Regions from separate parts of the Tardiphaga sp. 37S4 genome, predicted to be linked through region 4. Evidence: riboswitches for the same ligand, from Rfam matches in the RefSeq annotation. Region 4 holds a riboswitch; each other region holds the start of a gene.
What was found. Region 4 has a riboswitch for cobalamin ahead of LPB73_RS24640 (TonB-dependent receptor). Riboswitches for the same ligand answer to the same signal wherever they lie in the genome.

Region 1 (5,398 bases), 2.0 Mb from region 4:
CCCGCGTGATCGACCTCCTACAAGTCGCCGCTCCGCATTTCGTTCCACCAGTTGAAATATCGCCGACTCACACTCGCATCCGATTCGTGCCATAGATGTCGCAAATCGTGCCCAGGGATAAAACGACCATGCCAGCACCCAAACCGCCTGCTTTTGAAACGCTGAGTCTGCATGCCGGCCAGCATCCGGACGCGATCACCGGCGCGCGCGCCGTGCCGATCTACCAGACCACATCCTATGTGTTTCAGGATTCGGATCACGCTGCTGCGCTGTTCAATCTCGAACGTGCCGGCCACATCTATACGCGCATTTCAAATCCGACGACGGCGGTGCTGGAAGAGCGACTCGCCGCACTCGAAAACGGCGTCGGCGCCGTGTGCACCGCGTCAGGCATGGCGGCACTGCATCTCGCCATCGCCACATTGCTCAATGCCGGCGATCACATCGTGGCGTCGTCCTCGCTCTATGGCGGCACCATCAACTTGCTGGCCCACACGCTGCCGCGCTTCGGCATCACCACGAGTTTCGTCAAGCCGCGCGATCTCGACGCCTTCAAGGGGGCGATCAAGCCGAACACGAGACTGGTCATCGGCGAGACCATCGGCAATCCCGGCCTCGAAGTGCTCGACATACCCGCCGTCGCCGACATCGCCCATGCCGCGAAGATTCCGCTGCTGATCGACAATACTTTCGCGACGCCATTCCTGTCGCGGCCGATCGAGCTCGGCGCCGACATCGTGATGAACTCCGCCACCAAATGGATCGGCGGCCACGGCATCGCTATCGGCGGCGTGATCGTCGATGGCGGCCGCTTCGACTGGCACGCCTCCGGCAAATTCCCGCAACTCACCGAACCCTATGCCGGCTATCACGGCATCGTTTTCGACGAGCAATTCGGCACTGCCGCCTTCATCATGCGCGCCCGCACGGAAGGATTGCGCGATTTCGGCGCCTGTCTCTCGCCGACCAATGCGTTCCAGCTTCTGCAAGGCGTCGAGACACTGGGCATTCGCATGGAGCGCCATATGGCCAATACACATGCGGTGCTCGCAGCGCTCACGGCCAACAAGGCCGTCGACTGGGTGCTGCATCCGTCGCTGGAGAGCCATCCGGATTACGAACTCGCAAAACGCTTGCTGCCGCGCGGCGCCGGCTCCATCGTCTCGTTTGGTATCAAGGGCGGCCGCAATGCCGGCCGCAAATTCATCGAAGCGCTGAAACTCACCAGCCATCTCGCCAATGTCGGCGACGCCAAAACACTGGTCATTCATCCCGGAAGCACCACGCATCAGCAGATGGACGCCGAGCAACTCAAGGCCGCCGGTATCGGCGAGGAGCTGATCCGTCTTTCCATCGGCATCGAAGCCGCCGATGACATCATCGATGACCTCGCGCAGGCGCTGCGCATCTCGCAGAAGGGCTGAGCGATGCAACTCACCGTCAACGGTCACGAGACCTATATCGCGAATGGCGGCCGCACGTTCGATCCTTCCCTGCCGGTGGTCGTGATGATCCACGGCGCCGGCTTCGATCACTCGACCTGGGCGCTGCATACGCGCTGGTTCGCGCATCATGGCTTCGCCGTGCTGGCGCCGGATCTGCCCGGCCATGGTCGCTCAAAGGGTGAAGCGCTCACGACCATCGCCGATCTCGCAGACTGGACCGCAGCATTGATCGAGGCTGCAGGCGCAAAGACTGCGCGACTGATCGGCCATTCCATGGGCTCGCTGATCGCGCTGGAGGCTGCAGCGCGGCATCCCGGTAAAGTCACGCGCCTCGATCTGATGGGCACGGCAGGAACGATGACCGTCGGCCCGGATCTGCTCAAGGACGCCGAAGCCAATCAGCATTCCGCCATCGACATGGTGTCGATCTGGGGGCTCGGCTTTCGCGCCGAACTCGGCGGCAGCCTCGCGCCGGGGTTGTGGATGCATAGCGGTGCACAGCGCGTGCTCGAAGCCACAAAGCCGGGCGTGTTGTTCGCCGATCTCAACGCCTGCAATACATACCAGAATGCGCTGACCGCTGCGGGCCAGCTTGAAATCCCGGTCACGCTCATCCTCGGCGAACGGGACATGATGACTCCTGCCAAGGCCGGCAAGACCCTGGCCGCCGCATTGAAAAACGCCCGCACGGTGATTCTGCCGGGTACGGGCCACATGATGATGGTCGAGCGCCCCGACGACGTGCTCGCCGCGCTACAGCACGAGCAATAGAGTCCACAACGCGGTGATGGCTGTTGCACCGCGCGGCGCGCTGTGCTTCCTGTCTGTCGTTATCGGTGCCTCCGCGAGGAGGTGAAACGGGAATGCGGTGCGGGGAAATATCCCCTATGCCGCGGCTGCCCCCGCAACTGTAAGCGGCCATTCCGGGTCCACAAAGCCACTGAATTTGCATCGCAGATTCGGGAAGGCGGACCGGGAGACCACCGCGAGCCAGGAGACCGGCCGGTAACGAGTTTCACACTCGTTCGACGGTGGGTCGACGGAAGGGGTTAAATGACTATCCGGAATTTGGCCGCAGGCACTGCGGCCGTTGTTGTTCTGTCGTGCTCTCACAGTGCTGCGTATGCGCAGTCCAGTGCCGAGCAGCTCTCCGAAATCGTAGTGACGGCGGACAGAGCACCCGAACAACTCAATCGCACTGGCAGTTCGATCAGCGTGGTGTCAGGCGAGACCATTGCGACCAGCAATCCCGGCTCGCTGGTCGATGCGCTGCGCACCGTGCCTGGTCTTGACATCACCGAAACCGGCGGCCCAGGCGGCACCACCAATGTCCGCTTGCGCGGCGGCAACACCGGCCAGACGCTGGTGATGATCGACGGCATCCGCGTCAACGATCCCACGGCGGCGTCCGGCGATTTCGAATTCGCCATGTTCACGCCTTCGGCGATGGAGCGCATCGAAGTCCTGAAGGGCCCGCAGAGCGCACTCTATGGATCAGACGCCATGGGCGGCGTGATCAATATCATTACCAAGAAGGGCTCTGGCCCTGCGCAAGTTAACGTACGCACCGAAGCCGGCAGCTATGGCACTGTCATGACGCAGGGATCGCTGACCGGCTCCAACGGTCCGTGGTCCTATGCCTTCACCGGCGGCGGCCAGCACTCGAACGGTTTCTCGCGCTTCGGCTATCGCATCCCTCAGTTTGAAGCGCTGTACCCCAATCTCGAACGCGACGGCTTTGATCGCGTCGGCGGATCGGCCAGGATCGGCTACGATGCCGGCGAAGGCATCCGGCTGGAATCCGGCTTCGTGTCATCCTTCACGCGAGCCGCCTATGACGGCACTTTCAGTCCGACGTCGAGAGCCGTGCAGCTTCCCGACACGCCTTCAAATGTCACGCGCCTGCTGCAAACCGTTTACGGCCGCGTCTCACTGGATTCATTCGGCGGCATTCTCACGCATAGTGTCACCGTGTCGAACACGCATACCGAGCGTTCGAACTATGACGTAACCTATCGCACCAACATGCTGCCGCAGAACACCACGACCAATATTCTCGACTACAATGGTGACAGCCTCGGCGCAGAATATCAGGCAAACCTGAAGCTCGGCGCATTTGGCTCGCTGATCTACGGCGCCAAGACGCAGAGCGAGACAGCCAAGACCTACACGACCGCCATCCTGCCGATACCGGCCGCTATCACACCCGCGCTGGCGAAACGCCAAGATACCAATTCGATCTTCGCGCTGTGGTCGGTCCCCGTAGGCGAACGTCTCAACATCACATTGGGCGGCCGCGTGGACGACGTCGTGGATGTCGGGCGCTTCGAGACATGGCGTGCCACGGCCGCCTATACGATTACAGAAACCAGCACTAAGTTCCACGCCAGCGCAGGTACCGGCGCGAAGGCACCGACACTGTTCCAGCTGTATTCAACGGCAAACGGCACGCCGACGCTCAGCCCGGAGCAAAGCTTCGGCTACGACGCCGGCGTCGATCAGAGCCTTTTCAACGGCCGCGTGGTGGTCTCGCTGACGGGCTTCTCGAACGACTACAGCAATCTGATCAACTTCGTGACGCCGACGGGAAGCCCCGGTTCGTGTCCCGTTGCCCAAACCACAGGCTGCTACATCAACGTCGCACGCGCCGAAACGAATGGTCTCGAAGTTGGTGCCAATGTGGACGTTATTCCAGGCCTGATGAAGTTCAACGCAGCCTACACCTACCTGCACGCGCAAGATCTCGGCAATGATACAGTGCTGGCACGTCGGCCGAAGAACTTCGCCCGCTTCGCACTCACGATCACCCCGACCGACAAGTGGATGATCGAGCCGCGTGTCACCACGGTGTCGAAGCGCTTCAGCAGTGCCAATCAGGTCGGTCAGGTGGATGCCTATACCCGCGTCGATCTCTATACCGAGTACAAGATCGATGCGAACTGGAAGGTCTTCGCCCGCGGCGAGAACATCCTGAATGAGCATTATCAGGAAGTGCTGAACTTCGGCACCACGGGGCCTGCGGCTTACGCAGGCTTCAACGCCACATGGTGAGCATAGCGCCAGCAGCACGGCGCCGGACGATCGCGACCATCGCGCTCGTCGGCCTCGTCACGCTGCTGGCACTGGGCTCGCTCGGCACGGGACCTGTCAAACTCTCGCCGCTGACGGTGCTCGATGCACTGTTCGGCGGCGGCAGCGACGTGCAGCAGATCATCGTGCGCGAAATCCGCTTGCCGCGCGCGATCCTCGCACTGGCCATCGGCGCGATTCTCGGCCTGTCCGGTGCCGCGCTACAGGGCTTGCTGCGCAATCCCCTCGCCTCGCCGTCGCTGTTCGGCGCGCCACAATCGGCGGCCTTCGGCGCGGTGCTGATGATCTCGCTCGGCTGGGCCGATGTTCGCTCATGGGCGCTGCCTGTTGCCGGCATCATGATGGCGTTCCTGTCGGTCTTCGTGCTGCTCGGCATCGCCGGTCGCAATGCGGGTCTGCTGTTGCTGATCCTCGCCGGTCTCGCGATCTCCAGTCTTGCGGGTGCCGCGACGGCGCTGGTGATGAACCTGTCGCCCAATCCCTTCGCCGCGCTCGAAATTGCATTCTGGCTGCTCGGTTCACTGGAAGACCGCAGCTTCCGTCACGTCACGTTGGCGCTACCATTCATTGTTGCCGGCGCAATCATTTTGATGAGCCAGCGCTCGGCCTTTCGTGCATTGAGCCTCGGCGAAGAGACCGCACAAAGCCTCGGTGTCCATGTGAGCCGCCTGCGCCTGCTGGTGATTCTTGGCGTCGCGCTCGGCGTTGGCGGCGCCGTCGCAGTCACCGGCACTATCGGCTTCATCGGCCTCATCGCACCGCATCTGATGCGCCCGATCATCGGTCACGATCCCGCACGATTGCTGATTCCGAGCGCCCTGACCGGCTCGGCGCTGTTGCTGGCCGCGGATATCGCCGTGCGC
Region 2 (5,398 bases), 910 kb from region 4:
CGCAGAAAGTCCGCGGCAGCATTCGCGCCATCGACCTCGAAGCGCTCCTCCTCACTCGCATAGGGCGCCTGCAGACCCATGTCGTGAAACATCGCGCCGACATAAAGTAACTCGGAATCGACCTTGAGACCCTTGCGCTGCCCGGCGAGCGCGCCGAACAGGAAAACCCGATTGGAATGATGATACAGAAGATCGCTTTCGGTGTCGCGCACAAGCTGATCGACCTGGCGGGCGAGGGCGCTGTCGGGCACTTTGATGCCGGCAATCGTTTTGCTCATGAGATGCTCCTTGCAGGGTTGTTGTGATGCGTCCGTTGTCGCCGGCGGGCGGTGTCCTCGCAATCACGCCGCGCCCTGCAAAGCTGCCATTCGCCCGTGATTTCCTGCCGGAAGGCGACTATCTGTTCCGTAACGCTTGGGTTCACTGCCATCGATGGAATGAAGCATCACCATGAAGACTGTTGCTCTTGCGATCTTTCCGAGCGTCCAGTCGCTGGACGTAGCCGGTCCGCTCGATGTGTTCATGGAGGCCAATGGCTTCGTCGCGCCGGGCGACGGCTACGACATCACACTTGTCGCTGCAGACTGCGCGCCGCTACGTGCATCGAACGGTTTGCGGATATCCGCCGATCTGGCGTTCAGTGATGCGAACAAACCCTGGGATCTGGTTCTGGTGGCCGGCGGGCCTGGGCTGCCGACGGCAGAGGCGGATCCGCAGCTTACAGAGTGGCTGGCCAATGCGGCGCTCCATGCGGAGCGTTATGGCTCGGTCTGCACCGGGGCATTCGCGCTCGGCCATGCAGGCTTGCTTGACGACAAGACGGTGACGACGCACTGGCAGAACGCGCCGCTATTGGCGCTGCGTTTTCCCAAAGCGCATGTGGAGTTCGATCGCATCTACAGTCGTGACGGTGCGCTGGTGACGTCAGCCGGCGTCACCGCAGGCATCGATCTGGGTCTCGCGCTGGTCCAGGAAGATCATGGCGCGGACGTTGCGTTGGCTGTGGCCAAGCGTCTGGTCGTGGTGGCGCAGCGCCAGGGTGGCCAGTCGCAATTCAGTCCGTATCTGGTACCGCCGGCCGAGCCGGACTCGCCGATCGCGCGAGTCCATGCCCATGTGATGGCGCATCTGCGTGACGCACACAGCGTGGATGAACTGGCCGATGTGGCGGGCATGAGCGCGCGCACCTTCGCGCGGACATTCAAGCAGGAAACAAAGATGACGCCGGCAGATTTTGTCGAGGGCGCCCGGATCGACACGGCGCGTAATCGTCTCGAAGGCAGCGATCTGCCGCTCAAGGTGGTGGCTTATGAATCCGGTTTCACCACCGCCGAACATATGCGTCAGGTCTTCGTGCGACGCCTGGGCCTGACGCCCAGCCACTATCGGGCCAGCTTTCGCGCGGTCTGATTCTGCTCAGGCGAGCTGCAGCGAAGAAATCGGATCACTCGCAGGAAAGCTGTCCATCAGCGCTTCGTTCAGCATCTCGTCGAGGCGGCGCCGGGCGATCTGATCCGTCGTCTCGAACGCCGTGACCGCGCCTGCGTGCCCCACGAAAGCGTTGAAGTTGATCCTTTCAGTGGTCGTCATCAGGTCGCGCATCGCATCCTCCATCGGTTGATCACGATGTTCTGCGCTTCGCGGTGCTCGGCGGCAACGAATCGCATCGTGCAGAAACCGCCAACGACCCCGCGGTTTCCGCCACGCAAGCGGTTGTCCACTGAACCAACAGCCCTACCGAATTTGTTGCGTTCGGCTCCAATGCCCGCTTGACACTACACCGCGGGTCACACCAAATGTAGATGTCACGGTCCGCCCTGTCGCAAGACTTGGTGGCTAAGAGGGAAGCCGGTAAAGACGTTGTTTTTCGTCATATTCCGGCGCTGCCCCCGCAACTGTAAGCAGTGAGTCTGTTTCGATTGAAGTCACTGATGCGCAAGCATCGGGAAGGCTGAAACAGACATTGACCTGCGAGCCAGGAGACCTGCCGCGACACCAGAACGTCCATGGGCGGGGTGTCCCAGCGGTCGCTTGCAGGCAATGCCGGCGGATCTCCGCCGTGTATTTTGCAGCGTCCTTTCGGCCCCAGCCCCCATTGCTTGATGCATCACACGGGGTCTTGCCGATGCCTACTTCATCTTCTGTTTTGTCCAACGGACGCGATGCGGCTCATGCGCCGCTGATTCAACTGTCGCCGGAAACGCTCGCTGCGCCTGCGCGCGAACCCTCGATGCAGATCATCCGGCGCAACGGCACCGTATCTCCCTTCGACGGCAGCAAGATTTCCGTCGCGATGACCAAGGCCTTTCTGGCCGTCGAGGGCCACACGGCAGCGGCCTCGCGCCGCGTCCATGAGGCGGTGGAACAGCTGACCGGCGAAGTCGTGGCGGCGCTGACTCGCCGCGTCGGTGAAGGCCGCACCTTCCATATCGAGGACGTCCAGGATCAGGTCGAACTGGCGCTGATGCGCAGCGAGCACCACAAGGTGGCCCGCGCCTATGTGCTGTACCGCGAGGAGCGCGCTCGCACCCGCGCGGAGGAACTGGCCGCCAGGCCGGCGCTCGTCTCCACCGCACCGGTGCTGCATGTCACGCTCACCAACGGCACCCGCGCCCCGCTCGATTCGGCGCGTCTCGCGCTGATCGTCAACGAGGCCTGCGCCGGCCTTGATGGCGTCGATGCCGCCCCGGTGCTGGAGGAAACCCGCCGCAATCTCTATGACGGCATCACGCTGGATGAGCTGGCACTGGCCGGCATCATGGCCGCGCGCACGCTGGTGGAGCAGGAGCCGAACTACACCTTTGTCAGCGCCCGCCTGCTGCTCGACAAACTGCGCACCGAAGTCCTGTCCTTTGTGCACGGCTCTCCGACCAACGCGTCGCAGGCCGACATGACCACGCGCTACGCCGAATATTTCGGCGCCTGTATCAAGACCGGCATTGCGGCCGAGCTGCTCGATCCCGAACTCGCGCGCTTCGATCTCAAGCGCATAGCCGCCGCGCTAAAGCCGGAAGGGGACCTTCAGTTCCAGTTCCTGGGATTGCAGACGCTCTATGACCGCTACTTCCTGCATGTGCAGGGCAATCGCATCGAACTGCCGCAGGCCTTCTTCATGCGCGTTGCCATGGGCCTCGCGCTGCGCGAGATCGACCGCGAAGCCCGCGCCATCGAATTTTACAATCTGTTGTCGTCGTTCGACTTCATGGCCTCGACGCCGACGTTGTTCAATTCGGGTACGCAGCGGCCGCAGCTGTCGTCCTGCTTCCTCACCACGGTGGCGGACGATCTCGACGGCATCTTCAAGTCGGTGAAGGACAATGCACTGCTGGCGAAATATTCCGGCGGTCTCGGCAATGACTGGACGCGCGTGCGCGGTCTCGGCGCGCATATCAAGGGCACCAATGGCGAGAGCCAGGGCGTGGTGCCGTTCCTGAAGGTCGCCAACGATACGGCCATTGCCGTCAACCAGGGCGGCAAGCGCAAGGGTGCGGTCTGCGCCTACTTGGAAACCTGGCACATCGACATCGAGGAGTTTCTCGATCTCCGCAAGAACACCGGCGATGACCGCCGTCGCACCCACGACATGAACACCGCTAACTGGGTGCCGGATCTGTTCATGCAGCGCGTCGAAGCCGACGGTGAATGGACGCTGTTCTCGCCGGACGAAACGCCTGAGCTGCACGATCTCTATGGCAAGCCGTTTGCCGAACGATACGCGGCCTATGAGGAAAAGGCCGCGCGCGGCGAGATCCGCGTGTTCAAGAAGGTGCGGGCCACTGATCTGTGGCGTCGCATGCTGACCATGGTGTTCGAGACCGGCCATCCCTGGATCACCTTCAAGGATCCCTGCAACCTGCGCTCGCCGCAGCAGCATGCCGGCGTGATTCACTCATCGAATCTTTGTACCGAGATCACGCTGAACACCTCGGACGACGAAGTGGCCGTCTGCAATCTCGGCTCGGTCAACCTGCTCAATCATATCGGCAAGGATGGTCTCGATCGCATCAGGCTCAAGCGCACCGTGACCACGGCGATGCGGATGCTCGACAATGTCATCGACATCAATTTCTACACCATCCCGGAAGCGCGCCGCTCCAACCTCAAGCATCGTCCGGTGGGTCTGGGTCTGATGGGCTTTCAGGATGCACTGCAGGCGCAGGGTATCGCGATGGCGTCGGATGCGGCCGTGGCGTTTGCCGACACCAGCATGGAAGCGATTGCCTTCCATTCCATCTCGGCATCGGTGGATCTCGCCGCCGAGCGCGGCCGCTATCCGTCCTTTGAGGGATCGCTGTGGAGCCGCGGCATCCTGCCGATCGACTCCATCGAGATACTCGCGGAGGCACGCGGCAGCGTGCAGATGGATCGCTCGACCAAGCTCGACTGGAACGGCCTGCGTGACCGCGTGAAGTCCACCGGCATGCGCAATTCCAACGTGATGGCGATTGCGCCGACAGCGACGATCTCCAATATCTGCGGCGTCGCGCAGTCGATCGAGCCGGCCTATCAGAACCTCTATGTCAAATCGAACATGTCAGGCGATTTCACGGTGGTGAACGCCTTCCTTGTGCGCGATCTGAAAAAGAGGGGCCTGTGGGACGAGGTGATGGTCTCCGACCTCAAATATTTCGACGGCAGTGTCGGATCGATCGATCGCGTGCCTGACGATCTCAAGGCGCTCTACGCGACCTCGTTCGAGATCGACAGCGCGTGGCTGATCGAGGCTGCCTCGCGCCGTCAGAAGTGGATCGATCAGGCGCAGTCGCTCAATCTCTACATCGCCAATCCATCCGGCAAGAAGCTCGATCAGCTTTACCGTCTGGCCTGGACGCTGGGATTGAAGACCACCTACTACCTGCGCTCGCGCAGCGCCACGCATGTGGAGAAGTCGACGCTGAAGGGTACCGACGGGAAGCTCAACGCGGTGTCGGCAACAGGCGCAGCAGCGAAGACAGCAGGTGCGCCGATCCTCGTTCAGTCTTCCGTCACGGCGCCGGAGCTGAATGTCGCGATGGCATGCTCGATCGACAACCCCGAATGCGAGGCGTGCCAGTAAGGGTGCGCCAAACACACTGACCTCATCCTGAGGAGCGGCTTCTTGGCCGCGTCTCGAAGGATGGCCCCACGCTCATGGTTCGAGACGCCCGCTGAAGAAGCGGGCTCCTCACCATGAGGGCCGAACAAATACGCAAGGAACACCCATGCTCGACTGGTCCGATACCTCATCCGCTCCCAAAACCCCCGCCTTCATCCCGATCCCGCAATCTCCCACCGACGCCACGGGTCTCGGCACCATCGACCGCTCCGGCGGCCGCGTCTCGGTGGACGAGAAGCGGATGATCAACTGCCGCGCGGACGTCAATCAGCTGCTGCCGCTGAAATACAAATGGGCGTGGGA
Region 3 (5,398 bases), 2.6 Mb from region 4:
CCGAAGCGCTCCAATGCCGATTCTCTGGCCCAGGCCGACGCCTTCATCTGGCATCCCGACGGCCGTCTGGCCCCAGTCCCCAAAGTCAGCCGGGTCGATATTGGCCTGCTGCAGGGCATCAATCAGCAGGTCGACACCCTGATCGAGAACACCCGGCGCTTCGCCAACGGCCTGCCGGCCAACAACGCGCTGCTCTGGGGCGCGCGCGGCATGGGCAAGTCATCGCTGGTCAAGGCCGCGCATGCCTCGGTCAATGCCAGCAAGTCCGTCGCCGGCCGCCTCAAGCTGGTCGAGATCCATCGCGAGGATATTGAAAGTCTGCCCGCCCTGATGGAACAGATCCGCGCCTCGGATTTCTATTTCATCGTGTTCTGCGATGATCTTTCTTTCGACGGCAACGATGCGTCCTACAAATCGCTGAAAGCCGTATTGGAAGGCGGCATCGAAGGCCGGCCGGACAACGTGATCCTCTATGCGACCTCGAACCGCCGCCATCTGCTGGCGCGCGAGATGATCGAGAACGAACGCTCGACCGCGATCAATCCCGGCGAAGCGGTCGAAGAGAAGGTGTCGCTGTCGGATCGTTTCGGCCTCTGGCTCGGCTTCCACAAATGCAGCCAGGACGAATATCTCGACATGGTGCGCGGCTATTGCAGCCACTACGGCCTCAAGACCGACGCCGCCGAGCTCGAGCGAGACGCATTGGAATGGTCGACCACCCGTGGCTCGCGCTCAGGTCGCGTGGCCTGGCAGTTCGTGCAGGAGCTCGCAGGACGCCTGGGCGTGAAGCTGGCCCCAAAGTAAAGACAAGTGCCGCCCCGTCATGACAACGGGGCGACGCCAGCCTTCTTTTATACTAGGCCTCGCAACTCGCGTGCTGCCGCGACCATATTTACGAGCGCAGGCCGCACCTCCTCCCATTTGCGGGTTTTCAGTCCACAATCGGGGTTGATCCAGAGCTGGGCGTCCGCCAGCCGCTGCCGTGCAAGCTTGAGCAAATCGACCATGTCGCGAGTTTCAGGCACCCGCGGCGAGTGGATGTCATAGACCCCGGGACCTATCTCGTTTGGATACTTGTAGGTCCTGAACGCATCGAGCAGCTCCATCTTCGATCGTGACGTTTCGATGGAGATCACGTCCGCGTCCATGGCACCGATCGCGTCGATGATGTCGTTGAACTCCGAGTAGCACATATGCGTATGGATCTGCGTGTCATCCCGCACGCCTGACGAACAGATGCGGAAGCTCTCCACGGCCCAATCGAGATAGGACTTCCATTCCGATTTGCGCAGCGGAAGCCCTTCGCGGAGTGCCGCTTCGTCGATCTGGATCATGCCGGCGCCAGCCTTTTCCAGATCGGCCACCTCATCGCGTATCGCGAGCGCGATCTGGCGACAGGCGACTTCGCGGGGAATGTCGTCACGCACGAACGACCAGTTCAGGATCGTGACAGGCCCTGTCAGCATGGCCTTCATCGGACGTTCGGTGAGCGACTGTGAGTACTGCCACCATTCGACGGTCATCGGATGCGGCCGAAACACGTCGCCGAACAGCACAGGTGGCCGCACGCAGCGGGAGCCATAGGATTGCACCCAGCCGTGTTTGGTGAAGGCGAAGCCGGAAAGTAGCTCACCAAAATACTGCACCATGTCGTTGCGCTCGAACTCGCCATGCACCAGCACGTCGAGGCCGATATTCTCCTGCCAGCGCACCGCCCTCGCCGTCTGGTTCTGCAGGAACGTCTTGTAGGCAGCATCGCTGAGCGTGCCCCTGACATAGGCCCCGCGAGCGTTTCTCACTTCCGCGGTTTGCGGAAACGAGCCGATGGTCGTTGTCGGGAATGCCGGCAGCTTGAAGCGTCGATGCTGATCGGCCGCACGTGTGGCAAAGTCACTGCCGCGACGACGCATGGTCGCATCAGCAGAAGCGACGCGTTTGGCGACCGCAAGATCGTGGATCTTCGACGATGCCATTCGCGCAGCCGCCGCGCCATCCGACGCGGCAAGCGATGCAGCGACATCCGCGCGGCTGCCAGCCAGCGCTGCTCCAAGTGCGGCCAGCTCTTCCATCTTCTGGATCGAAAAAGCCAGCCAGCTTTTGACGTCCGGATCGAGATCAGTCTCAAGGCCGAGATCAATCGGCACATGCAGCAGTGAGCAGGACGGCGCCAGCTCAACGCGATGCCGTCCCAGGAGATCGACCATGGGCTCCAACCCATCGAGCAGACTGGACAGATCGGACCGCCAGATATTGCGGCCATCGATCACGCCGAGCGAGAGGATCATGTCCTTCCGCGCCTTCGCAGCGACTTCGTCAAACTGCTCCGGTCCACGGACCAGATCGAGATGAAGCCCGGCGACGGGAAGTGACAGGGCCAGATCGAGGTTGTCGCCAAGTTCGCCAAAATAAGTGTTCAGCATGATCCGGAGTTGCGGGACCGCTTCCGCAAAAGCAGCGTAAGTCCGCTGCAGCGCCTGCCTTGCGGGCGCGTCGAGATCGAGCACCAGACACGGCTCATCCAGTTGCACCCACTCAGCGCCGCTGTCGGCTAATTCCCCGAGCACCTCGACATAGACGGGCAGCAATCGATCGAGCAGCGTCACCGGGTCGAATGACGCATCCATACTCTTGGCCAGTTTGAGATAGGTCACAGGCCCGACTAGCACAGGTCGTGTCTGATAACCCAGCGATCTCGCCTCCTCGTACTCCTTGATCGGCTTGCGCGATGCGAGACTGAAGGTCTGATCCTGCGCCAGTTCAGGCACCATGAAGTGGTAGTTGGTATCAAACCACTTGGTCATCTCCTGTGCTGGTACGCCTTGCGACGAGTCATGCGCATGAGGGCCGTGCGTACAGGCCTCGTCATGCGCGGCGCCTTGTGATCCACGTGCCATGGCAAAATAGGTCGCGAAGGAAACGTCTCCGCCCTTCCAGCCATAGACTTTGGGAATGGCGCCGACCATGACGCTGGTATCGAGCACCTGATCGTAGAATGAGAAGTCGTTCGACGGCATGACCGTGATCCCGAGCGACTTCTGACGTGCCCAGTTTGCGGCACGCAGCCCGACGCCGACATCGATCAGCGCATTCTCGTCGATTGCACCGGACCAATAGCTTTCCAGCGCCATCTTGAGCTCACGCCGCGGACCGATCCGTGGCGTGCCCAATGTAGCAACAGGAAGTGAAGTAGCTGATTTTGAAGAAGTAGACTTTGACACAGTAGACATGGCTTAACCCCAATGATTGGGGGCAAAAGGCCAAAGTGACACGTCTGGATTCCACGACGGCAGTCGCGGAATCGCAACCGCACCACCGGGACACCCCGCCCGAGGACGTTTATGTTGTCGAGGCAGGTCTCCTGGCTCGCGGGTCAATGCTGCTGTCCGGCCTTCCCAAAACCTTTGCGGGTCTCAGTGACTTTAATGGACAGCGGCTCACCGCTTACAGTTGCGGGGGCAGCTCCGGCCTTGGCTTAACGCCTCACCGGCTTCCCTCTTAGCTTCGGGCAAACCTTCCCGAAGAACCACGACATGTCCACATATGGGCAACATCGCGCGGCAGTCAACCGAGCTTGCGTGCGCAAGCTGCCCACTCGCAGCAGCGCGTTGAAGATTCCGGAGCTGGAGTGGGCCGCAGCCCCGAGATCAAACGCATCAAGCCCGGCACGAGGCCGGGCTTGCTTAAATGCGAACTACACTTCGTGGATTGCGCTTACGCCCCGTTGAGGAACTGCAGCGGATCGACCGGCGACGAGCCCTTGCGGATCTCGAAGTGAAGCTGCGGCGAAGTAACCTCACCGGACTGGCCGGACTTGCCGATCACCTGACCGCGCTTGATGGTCTCGCCACGCTTCACCATCAGCTCACTCGCATGGGCATATGCGGTGACGTAGCCGTTGGAGTGACGAACGAGGACCAGATTGCCGTAACCCTTCAGCTCGTTGCCGGAATAGGCAACGACGCCATCTTCGGCAGCCTTGATCGGCGTGCCTTCCGGCACGGCGACGTTGATGCCGTCGTTGGACTTGCCATTGGTCTTGGCGCCGTAGCCTGTGACCACGCGGCCGCGCACCGGCCAACGGAACGTCGGCAAAGCGCCGGTTGCGTCAGCGGCTTTAGTCGGCGATTCCGGCGTGGTTTCTTCAGGCGTCGTCGTGGCACTTGCGAGACGGGCCTTCTGTGCGGGTTCGGCAGAAGCAACACGGGCCACGGCAGCGGACGTGACCGCACCAGCCGGAGCAGCCGTCACGGCTGCGACGGGCGCAGCGAGCGGCGCGGCTACAGGAGCTGCGTTGGCCGTACGCGCACCGGGTACCGTGATCTTGGAGCCGAGCTTCAATTGGGCAGTCGGCGCCAGACCATTGGCGCGCGCGAGTTCGGCGACCGACACGTTGTTCCGGCGCGAGATGCTCATCAGCGTATCGCCGCGATTGACGAAATGCATGGTCGATGCGCCGACGGCAGGTTTGCTCGCAGCAGCGGCAACGGCCGGAGTTGCCGCAGCGCCCTGGCGCGGAATGATCAGCGACTGGCCGGGCGACAGCGCGCGCGGACCCTTGTAGCCATTGGCCTGCAGGATCGCGGCCGACGAGACGTTGTAGCGCTTCGCCAGACCGTCGAGCGTGTCGCTGGTGCCGACGATGATCGAGGTGCCGCCATCACGGGCAAGGCCGTTGGTCGCTGCAACCGAGCGCGGCGCCGTGGAGCCGGTGGTTTCGATCGGCGCGCGTGCGGGCGGCGGCGTATACATACCGTTGCCGCCCCCGCTGACGGGAGCAGCCGACGCAACCGGACGAGCTGTCGGATAGGACTGCGGCGCCGAGATCGGCGGCGGCAAAGCCTGGGATTGATACTGCCGCTGCGGATTATAGGCCGGGCGCTGATACTGCGGCAGCTCCTGGCGCTCGACCGGCGCGCGCGGTGCTCGCTGCGGCACCGAGCCGGTGGTTTCGCCTTGCCAGCCAAAGCCACGGGACTGACCTGAGTCAAAATTTGGATTCTGAGATAGCCGTGTCTGCATGTCGGCGCTGCAGCCGGCAAAACCGATAGACATCAGCGCCAGCACCGCGACCTGCGGAGCGCGGCGCGAGTAAAGCAACTCGACAACGCTGGACATTGGTTACTCACTCATACGCAACAAACAACTGAATTGAGTAAACACCGTCTCCGTTACCAAGCCTTTAACCTTGCGACCAACACGTGACAGCCGTTCACGAACTTTTTTCAGAGTTCGCGCGCGATGCCCGGAAGTGCAGGCACGAAACGCACGTCCACGAGCTCCTTTCGCTCCAATCCATCCCCGGTTTTGCGGATCCGGACCAGGGTCTGGACGCCATTGTGAGGACCAACTGGCGCAACCAGAATACCGCCCTCCTCAAGTCGGTCGGTCAGCGCCGCGG
Region 4 (5,398 bases):
GCTTGATGACGAGATCGAACAGCGGCTTCATGCCGACATCATGCGACGCGTCCGGGCTGTCGGCCATCCAGCCGTTGCGGCCCGATCCGTACAGAATCGGGAAATCGAGCTGGTCGTCGGTGGCGTCGAGCGCTGCGAACAGGTCGAACACTTCGTTGACGACTTCGGTGATGCGGGCGTCCTGACGGTCGACCTTGTTGATCGCGACGATCGGCTTGAGGCCGAGCTTCAGCGCCTTGCCGACCACGAACTTGGTCTGCGGCATCGGGCCTTCAGCGGCGTCGACGAGCACGATCACGCCATCGACCATCGACAGGATGCGTTCGACTTCGCCGCCGAAGTCAGCGTGGCCCGGGGTGTCGACGATGTTGATCTGGACTTCATCCCACAGCACCGAGGTGCACTTGGCGAGAATGGTGATGCCGCGCTCTTTTTCGATGTCGTTCGAATCCATCGCGCGTTCCTGGACGCGCTGATTGTCGCGATACGTGCCCGACTGCTGCAGCAGCTTGTCCACGAGAGTGGTTTTGCCGTGGTCAACGTGGGCGATGATAGCAATGTTGCGAAGGTTCATAGGTCTTCTTCTGGTTACGGTCTGGGTGCCCTTGAGCGGGTTCAACAAGACATGCTCGACAACAAAAGGCTTATGCCTTGCGCTCGAGCGCGTTCGATAACTGCCTCGTCTGAAAACGCGCTGGGGCAATCCCTCCAAAAGCAAACCCGGCCAGAAGGGGCCGGGTACTCGGACGCGTTGCGGCGCAATATAGGGGGAAATCGCCGAAAAACAATGCGAATCTGCCAAATGGTTAGCCCAATTTCGGGTCCAGAACCGTGGCCCAAAGGGCCATATCGGCCCGATCCCGCAAGGTAACGGTCATTTGGCCGCTTTGGCCGTCGATTTTGACGTGACCGAAGAACTGCATGCCGGCCGACGGGGGCAAATTCTGCTTATCGGGCCCCGGCGCCTTCACGAAACGGACCTCGGGACCGAAGGTATTGTCGAGCGCCGCCGGGCCGAAGGTTCCGGCGTGAAACGGGCCCGAAACGAACTCCCAGAACGGCTCGAAATCCTGAAACTGCGCCTTTTCCGGATTGTAGTAATGCGCCGCCGTGTAATGCACGTCGGCGGTCAGCCAGACCGTGTTGCGGATACCGGCCGATTTGATGAAGCGCAGGATATCGGCGATTTCCAGCTCGCGGCCCCGCACTGGTCCGTCGCCCTGCGCGATGGCCTCAGACCCGGTTTTGTCGGCGGCGTTGTCATAGACGACGAGGCCGATCGGCATATCCGAGGCGATGACCTTCCAGGTCGCCTTCGAGGCCATCAATGCGCGCTTCAGCCAGGCCATCTGCTCCGGACCGATGAAATACGCATCGGGACCATAGCTCTCCTGCAGGTTCGGGCCGTTGGGCCCGCGATAGCTGCGCTCGTCCAGCATGAAGACATCGAGATGCGGGCCGTAATTGAGCGTGCGATAGACGCGGCCGGGTTCGGCCGGATTGACCGAGATCGGATACATCTCGTGAAAGGCACGGGCGCCGCGCGCAGCCAGCAGCGTGATGTCGCGCTCCTTGTAAGACGACGGCAACTGCTTCGAGAGCGACCAGTTGTTGGTGACTTCATGATCGTCCCACTGGCCGAAGATCGGCACCTGCGCATTGAAGGCGCGAACATTGTCGTCGAGCAGATTGTATTTGTGCGCGGCGCGGAATTCATCGAGCGTTTCGGCGACCTTCGCCTTCTCCGGCACCGTGATGGTGTTCTTCCAGATCGTGCCGTCAGGCAGTTTCGTTTCAGGCAGGATCGGACCATCGGCGTAGATCGTATCGCCGGAATGGATCAGGAAATCCGGGTTGTGGTTGCGCATGGTGGCATAGGTGACCATGCCGCCATCCTCGGCATTGATTCCCCAGCCCTGTCCGGCGACATCGCCGCCCCAAACAAAGGACACATCGCGGCGATCCGCCGGCGCGGTGCGGAAGCGACCGATCACCGGCTCGCCGACGATCTCGGTATGCGAGAGATCGCGGAATTTGACGCGGTAGAAGATATCCTGCCCGGCCGGCAGATTATCGAGCAGCAGCTTCGCCGTGAAATCGCTCTCGGGCAGCGCCGTGATAGCCGGCAACATGCGCGCATTGCTGAAGGATTCGGTAGTGGCGACTTCCACCATCATCTGCGCCGGTCGATCGGCGCGCGACCAGATCATACCGCTATTGATCCCGACATCGCCGGACTGAATGCCATGCGACACCATCGGGCGATCGGCGGCGCGGCTGAGATAGGGCATCGCAAGGAAGCTCGCGCCTGCTGCGGCTGAGTGCGCGAGAAAACGACGGCGGGAGATACGTAGCGCCATGGCGAACTCCTGATCCTGGCTCTGGCACCCGTGGTGCTAGGCAGAACACTTGACGCTGCGATGACAGGTGATGCGCAATATCAACACCCGCCAAAGCAAGTTGCGAATGGCTGGCAGCTTGATTGACACATTTGGAAATTTCACCTTAACGTGAACGCGACGGTTCCCTTCGGGGATCAAAAGGGAATGCGGTGAGGGGGATCCCCCGATTCCGCGGCTGCCCCCGCAACTGTAAGCGGCGAGCCTGCGCCAAGAGCCACTGGGTGTTCACCTGGGAAGGCGGCGACAGGCATTGACCCGCGAGCCAGGAGACCTGCCGCCAGTCGTGGTCACACGCGAGCACATTGGGCGGGGTGTCCTGGTGGAAGTCACACTGCCTGTTTGGGCGGGGCGACTTGGTTTGCGGTGACGTGCCACGTAACCGCGAGTCCTGTTCATGACCTCCGTTTCTCCCGTCGCATTGAAGCGACATACTCCCTTTCTTTATTCTGTTGCTCTCTCCTGCTTGTTGTGTCCGAGCGAAAGCTGGTCGCAAACCTCACAGTCGAGCCAGACGCTCGATCCTGTTGTCGTTCAGCCGTCAGCGACGCCTCAGCGCGCACGCCGCGCCACGAACGGCAATGCATCGCGCGCTACGCGCTCGCGGCAACAGCGCAATGTCGCTGCCAATACCGGCGCGCCGGTTGCCACGCCGACAGGCGCTGTCTTCGCAGCGCCGACGCTCAACCTCACAGGCACTACATCCACCGGCAGCCGCCTCGGCCTCACGCGCCTGCAGACGCCGGCCAGCGTCGAAGTGATCTCGGCGGAAACCATGGCCGAACGCGGCCAGCAGAACCTGATTGACGCCGTGACACAGAACGCCACCGGCTTCACCGCAAGCCCGGCGCCGGGCAATGGCAGCATCGCCTTCAACACCCGCGGCTTCACCGGCAACGGCACCGTGATGACTCTGTATGACGGCACACGGCTCTATGTCGGCTCGGGCACACTGACCTTCCCCTATGATACCTGGTCAGCTGAGCGCGTTGAGGTGCTACGCGGCCCGGCATCGGTGATGTATGGCGAAGGTGCCGTCGGCGGCGCCATCAACGTCATCTCGAAACTGCCGCTTTGGGTGCCGCGCAATCAGGCCGAAATCTCGCTCGACAGCAACATGACCCGGCGCATTGCAGTGGATAGCGGTGGACCGATCAACAAGGATGTCGCCTATCGCATCACCGCGACCGGCAACATGTCGGACGGCTGGGTCGATCGTGACAACACCTCCAATGTCGAAGTGCATGCCGCCGTCCAGATCAAGCAGACCGAAGACATCACCTGGACGATCTCTACGGATTACGGCGATCGCAGCCCGTCGCGCTATTTCGGCACACCGCTGATCAACGGCAAGCTCGATGAGTCCCTGCGCTTCAGGAATTACAATGTCGGCGACAGCAGCATCCGCTATCAGGACAGCTGGAACCAGGTGAAGACCGAGTGGCAGGTGACAGACAGCATTACGCTGCGCAACACCCTGTACTACCTGAACAGCCAGCGGCACTGGAAAGACGTCGAGACCTACAACTTCAGCGCCGCAACGGGCCGCATCAATCGCAGCGACTATATCGAGATCTTCCACGACCAGCAGCAGATCGGCGACCGCTTCGACGCGACGTTCCGCGGCCATATCTTTGGCATGGTTAACGAATTTGTCGCCGGCTTCGACGTCAACCAGATCGACTTCAAACACACCAACAACTCGCCCTATGGCGGCACGTCGTCGGTGTCGCTCACCGATTTCTTCCCTGGCTCCTTCGCTGCGACAACGACCCAAACGGTTCCGGGCTTCAGCACCACGACCAACCAGTACGGCCTATTCGCCGAGAACCGTCTGTCGATCACGGAACAACTCTCTCTGATCGCTGGGATCCGGCAGGACGAGCCGACTATCAATCGCACCGACTACGTCACCCCCGGTAACAGTTTCGAGAAATCCTTCTCAGCGACCAGCTGGCGCGCCGGAGCGGTCTATACGCCCATCAAGGACCTGGCCTTCTACGGCCAATATTCTACAGCCGTAGATCCGGTTGGCGGACTAGTCTCGCTGGCGGCGACAAACAAGAACTTCGAACTAGCGACAGGTAAGCAGGTCGAGATCGGCGTCAAACAATCGTTCTGGGGTGGCCGCGGCGAGTGGACCTTAGCCGGCTATCAGATCGTCAAAAACAACCTGTTGGCGCGCGATCCGAACTTGCCGTCAATGGTCGTCCAGGTCGGCCAGCAGTCGTCGCGCGGCGTCGAGGCTTCGGTCGGCCTCGCCCTCGACCACGGCTGGCGCATCGATGCCAATACCGCTTTCCTGCGCGCGAAATATGATGACTTCGTGCAGTCAGTTGGCGGCGTTGCGGTGAACTACGCCGGCAACGTGCCGGCCAATGTGCCGCAGAACGTCTCCAACATCTGGGCGACCTGGGCCTTTGCACCGGACTGGTCGGCAAATGTGGGCGTCCAATTCGTCGGCCGCATCTATGCAGATAACGCCAACACGCTCGTGCGTCCTGCCTATCAGGTTGTCAATGCCGGCGTGCAGTGGAAGGCCGACCGCAATACGACGGTGTCGTTCCGAGTCTACAATCTGCTCGACGAGGTTTATGCAACATCGGGCGGCACCAATCAGTGGCTGCTCGGCCTACCGCGCACCGCTCAACTCGCCGTCAATGTAAAGTTCTGAGCGTGCCACGCACACTGACACGAACACTCCGGCGGTGGCTGTATATCGGTCACCGCTGGGTCGGCATCGTCACCTGTCTCTTCTTCGCGATGTGGTTCATCTCCGGCGTGGTGATGATGTATGTCGCGTTTCCCGGCCTCTCCGATAAAGAGCGGCTGGCGGCATTGCCCGATATCGTCTGGGAGAAAGTGGCGCTCTCTCCCGACGAGGCGATGAAGAAGGCTGAGACCACGCACTATCCGCGTGAACTGCGATTGAACATGATCGCCGATGAGCCGGTGTATCGGTTGACTGGCTGGGACGGCAACCGGCAAACCATCTCCGC

Region 1: linked by a shared signal. The riboswitch ahead of LPB73_RS05035 (TonB-dependent receptor plug domain-containing protein) and the one ahead of LPB73_RS24640 (TonB-dependent receptor) in region 4 are both predicted to bind cobalamin.
Region 2: linked by a shared signal. The riboswitch ahead of LPB73_RS20395 (ribonucleoside-diphosphate reductase subunit alpha) and the one ahead of LPB73_RS24640 (TonB-dependent receptor) in region 4 are both predicted to bind cobalamin.
Region 3: linked by a shared signal. The riboswitch ahead of metE (5-methyltetrahydropteroyltriglutamate--homocysteine S-methyltransferase) and the one ahead of LPB73_RS24640 (TonB-dependent receptor) in region 4 are both predicted to bind cobalamin.

What each region holds. Positions count from the first base shown of each region.
Region 1 is NZ_CP088008.1:1,053,446-1,058,843, reverse strand. It holds gene LPB73_RS05045 (O-acetylhomoserine aminocarboxypropyltransferase) at 129-1,424, shown strand; gene LPB73_RS05040 (alpha/beta fold hydrolase) at 1,428-2,216, shown strand; cobalamin riboswitch at 2,263-2,466, shown strand; gene LPB73_RS05035 (TonB-dependent receptor plug domain-containing protein) at 2,607-4,496, shown strand; gene LPB73_RS05030 (FecCD family ABC transporter permease) at 4,490-5,398, shown strand, end outside.
Region 2 is NZ_CP088008.1:4,291,798-4,297,195, reverse strand. It holds gene LPB73_RS20410 (HD domain-containing protein) at 1-278, opposite strand, end outside; gene LPB73_RS20405 (GlxA family transcriptional regulator) at 451-1,410, shown strand; gene LPB73_RS20400 (hypothetical protein) at 1,417-1,602, opposite strand; cobalamin riboswitch at 1,792-2,006, shown strand; gene LPB73_RS20395 (ribonucleoside-diphosphate reductase subunit alpha) at 2,126-5,056, shown strand; gene LPB73_RS20390 (ribonucleotide-diphosphate reductase subunit beta) at 5,202-5,398, shown strand, end outside.
Region 3 is NZ_CP088008.1:2,572,312-2,577,709, forward strand. It holds gene LPB73_RS12565 (ATP-binding protein) at 1-804, shown strand, start outside; gene metE (5-methyltetrahydropteroyltriglutamate--homocysteine S-methyltransferase) at 852-3,227, opposite strand; cobalamin riboswitch at 3,332-3,543, opposite strand; gene LPB73_RS12575 (M23 family metallopeptidase) at 3,712-5,115, opposite strand; gene LPB73_RS12580 (protein-L-isoaspartate(D-aspartate) O-methyltransferase) at 5,223-5,398, opposite strand, start outside.
Region 4 is NZ_CP088008.1:5,201,182-5,206,579, forward strand. It holds gene typA (translational GTPase TypA) at 1-574, opposite strand, end outside; gene LPB73_RS24635 (alkaline phosphatase D family protein) at 807-2,360, opposite strand; cobalamin riboswitch at 2,506-2,695, shown strand; gene LPB73_RS24640 (TonB-dependent receptor) at 2,797-5,073, shown strand; gene LPB73_RS24645 (PepSY domain-containing protein) at 5,076-5,398, shown strand, end outside.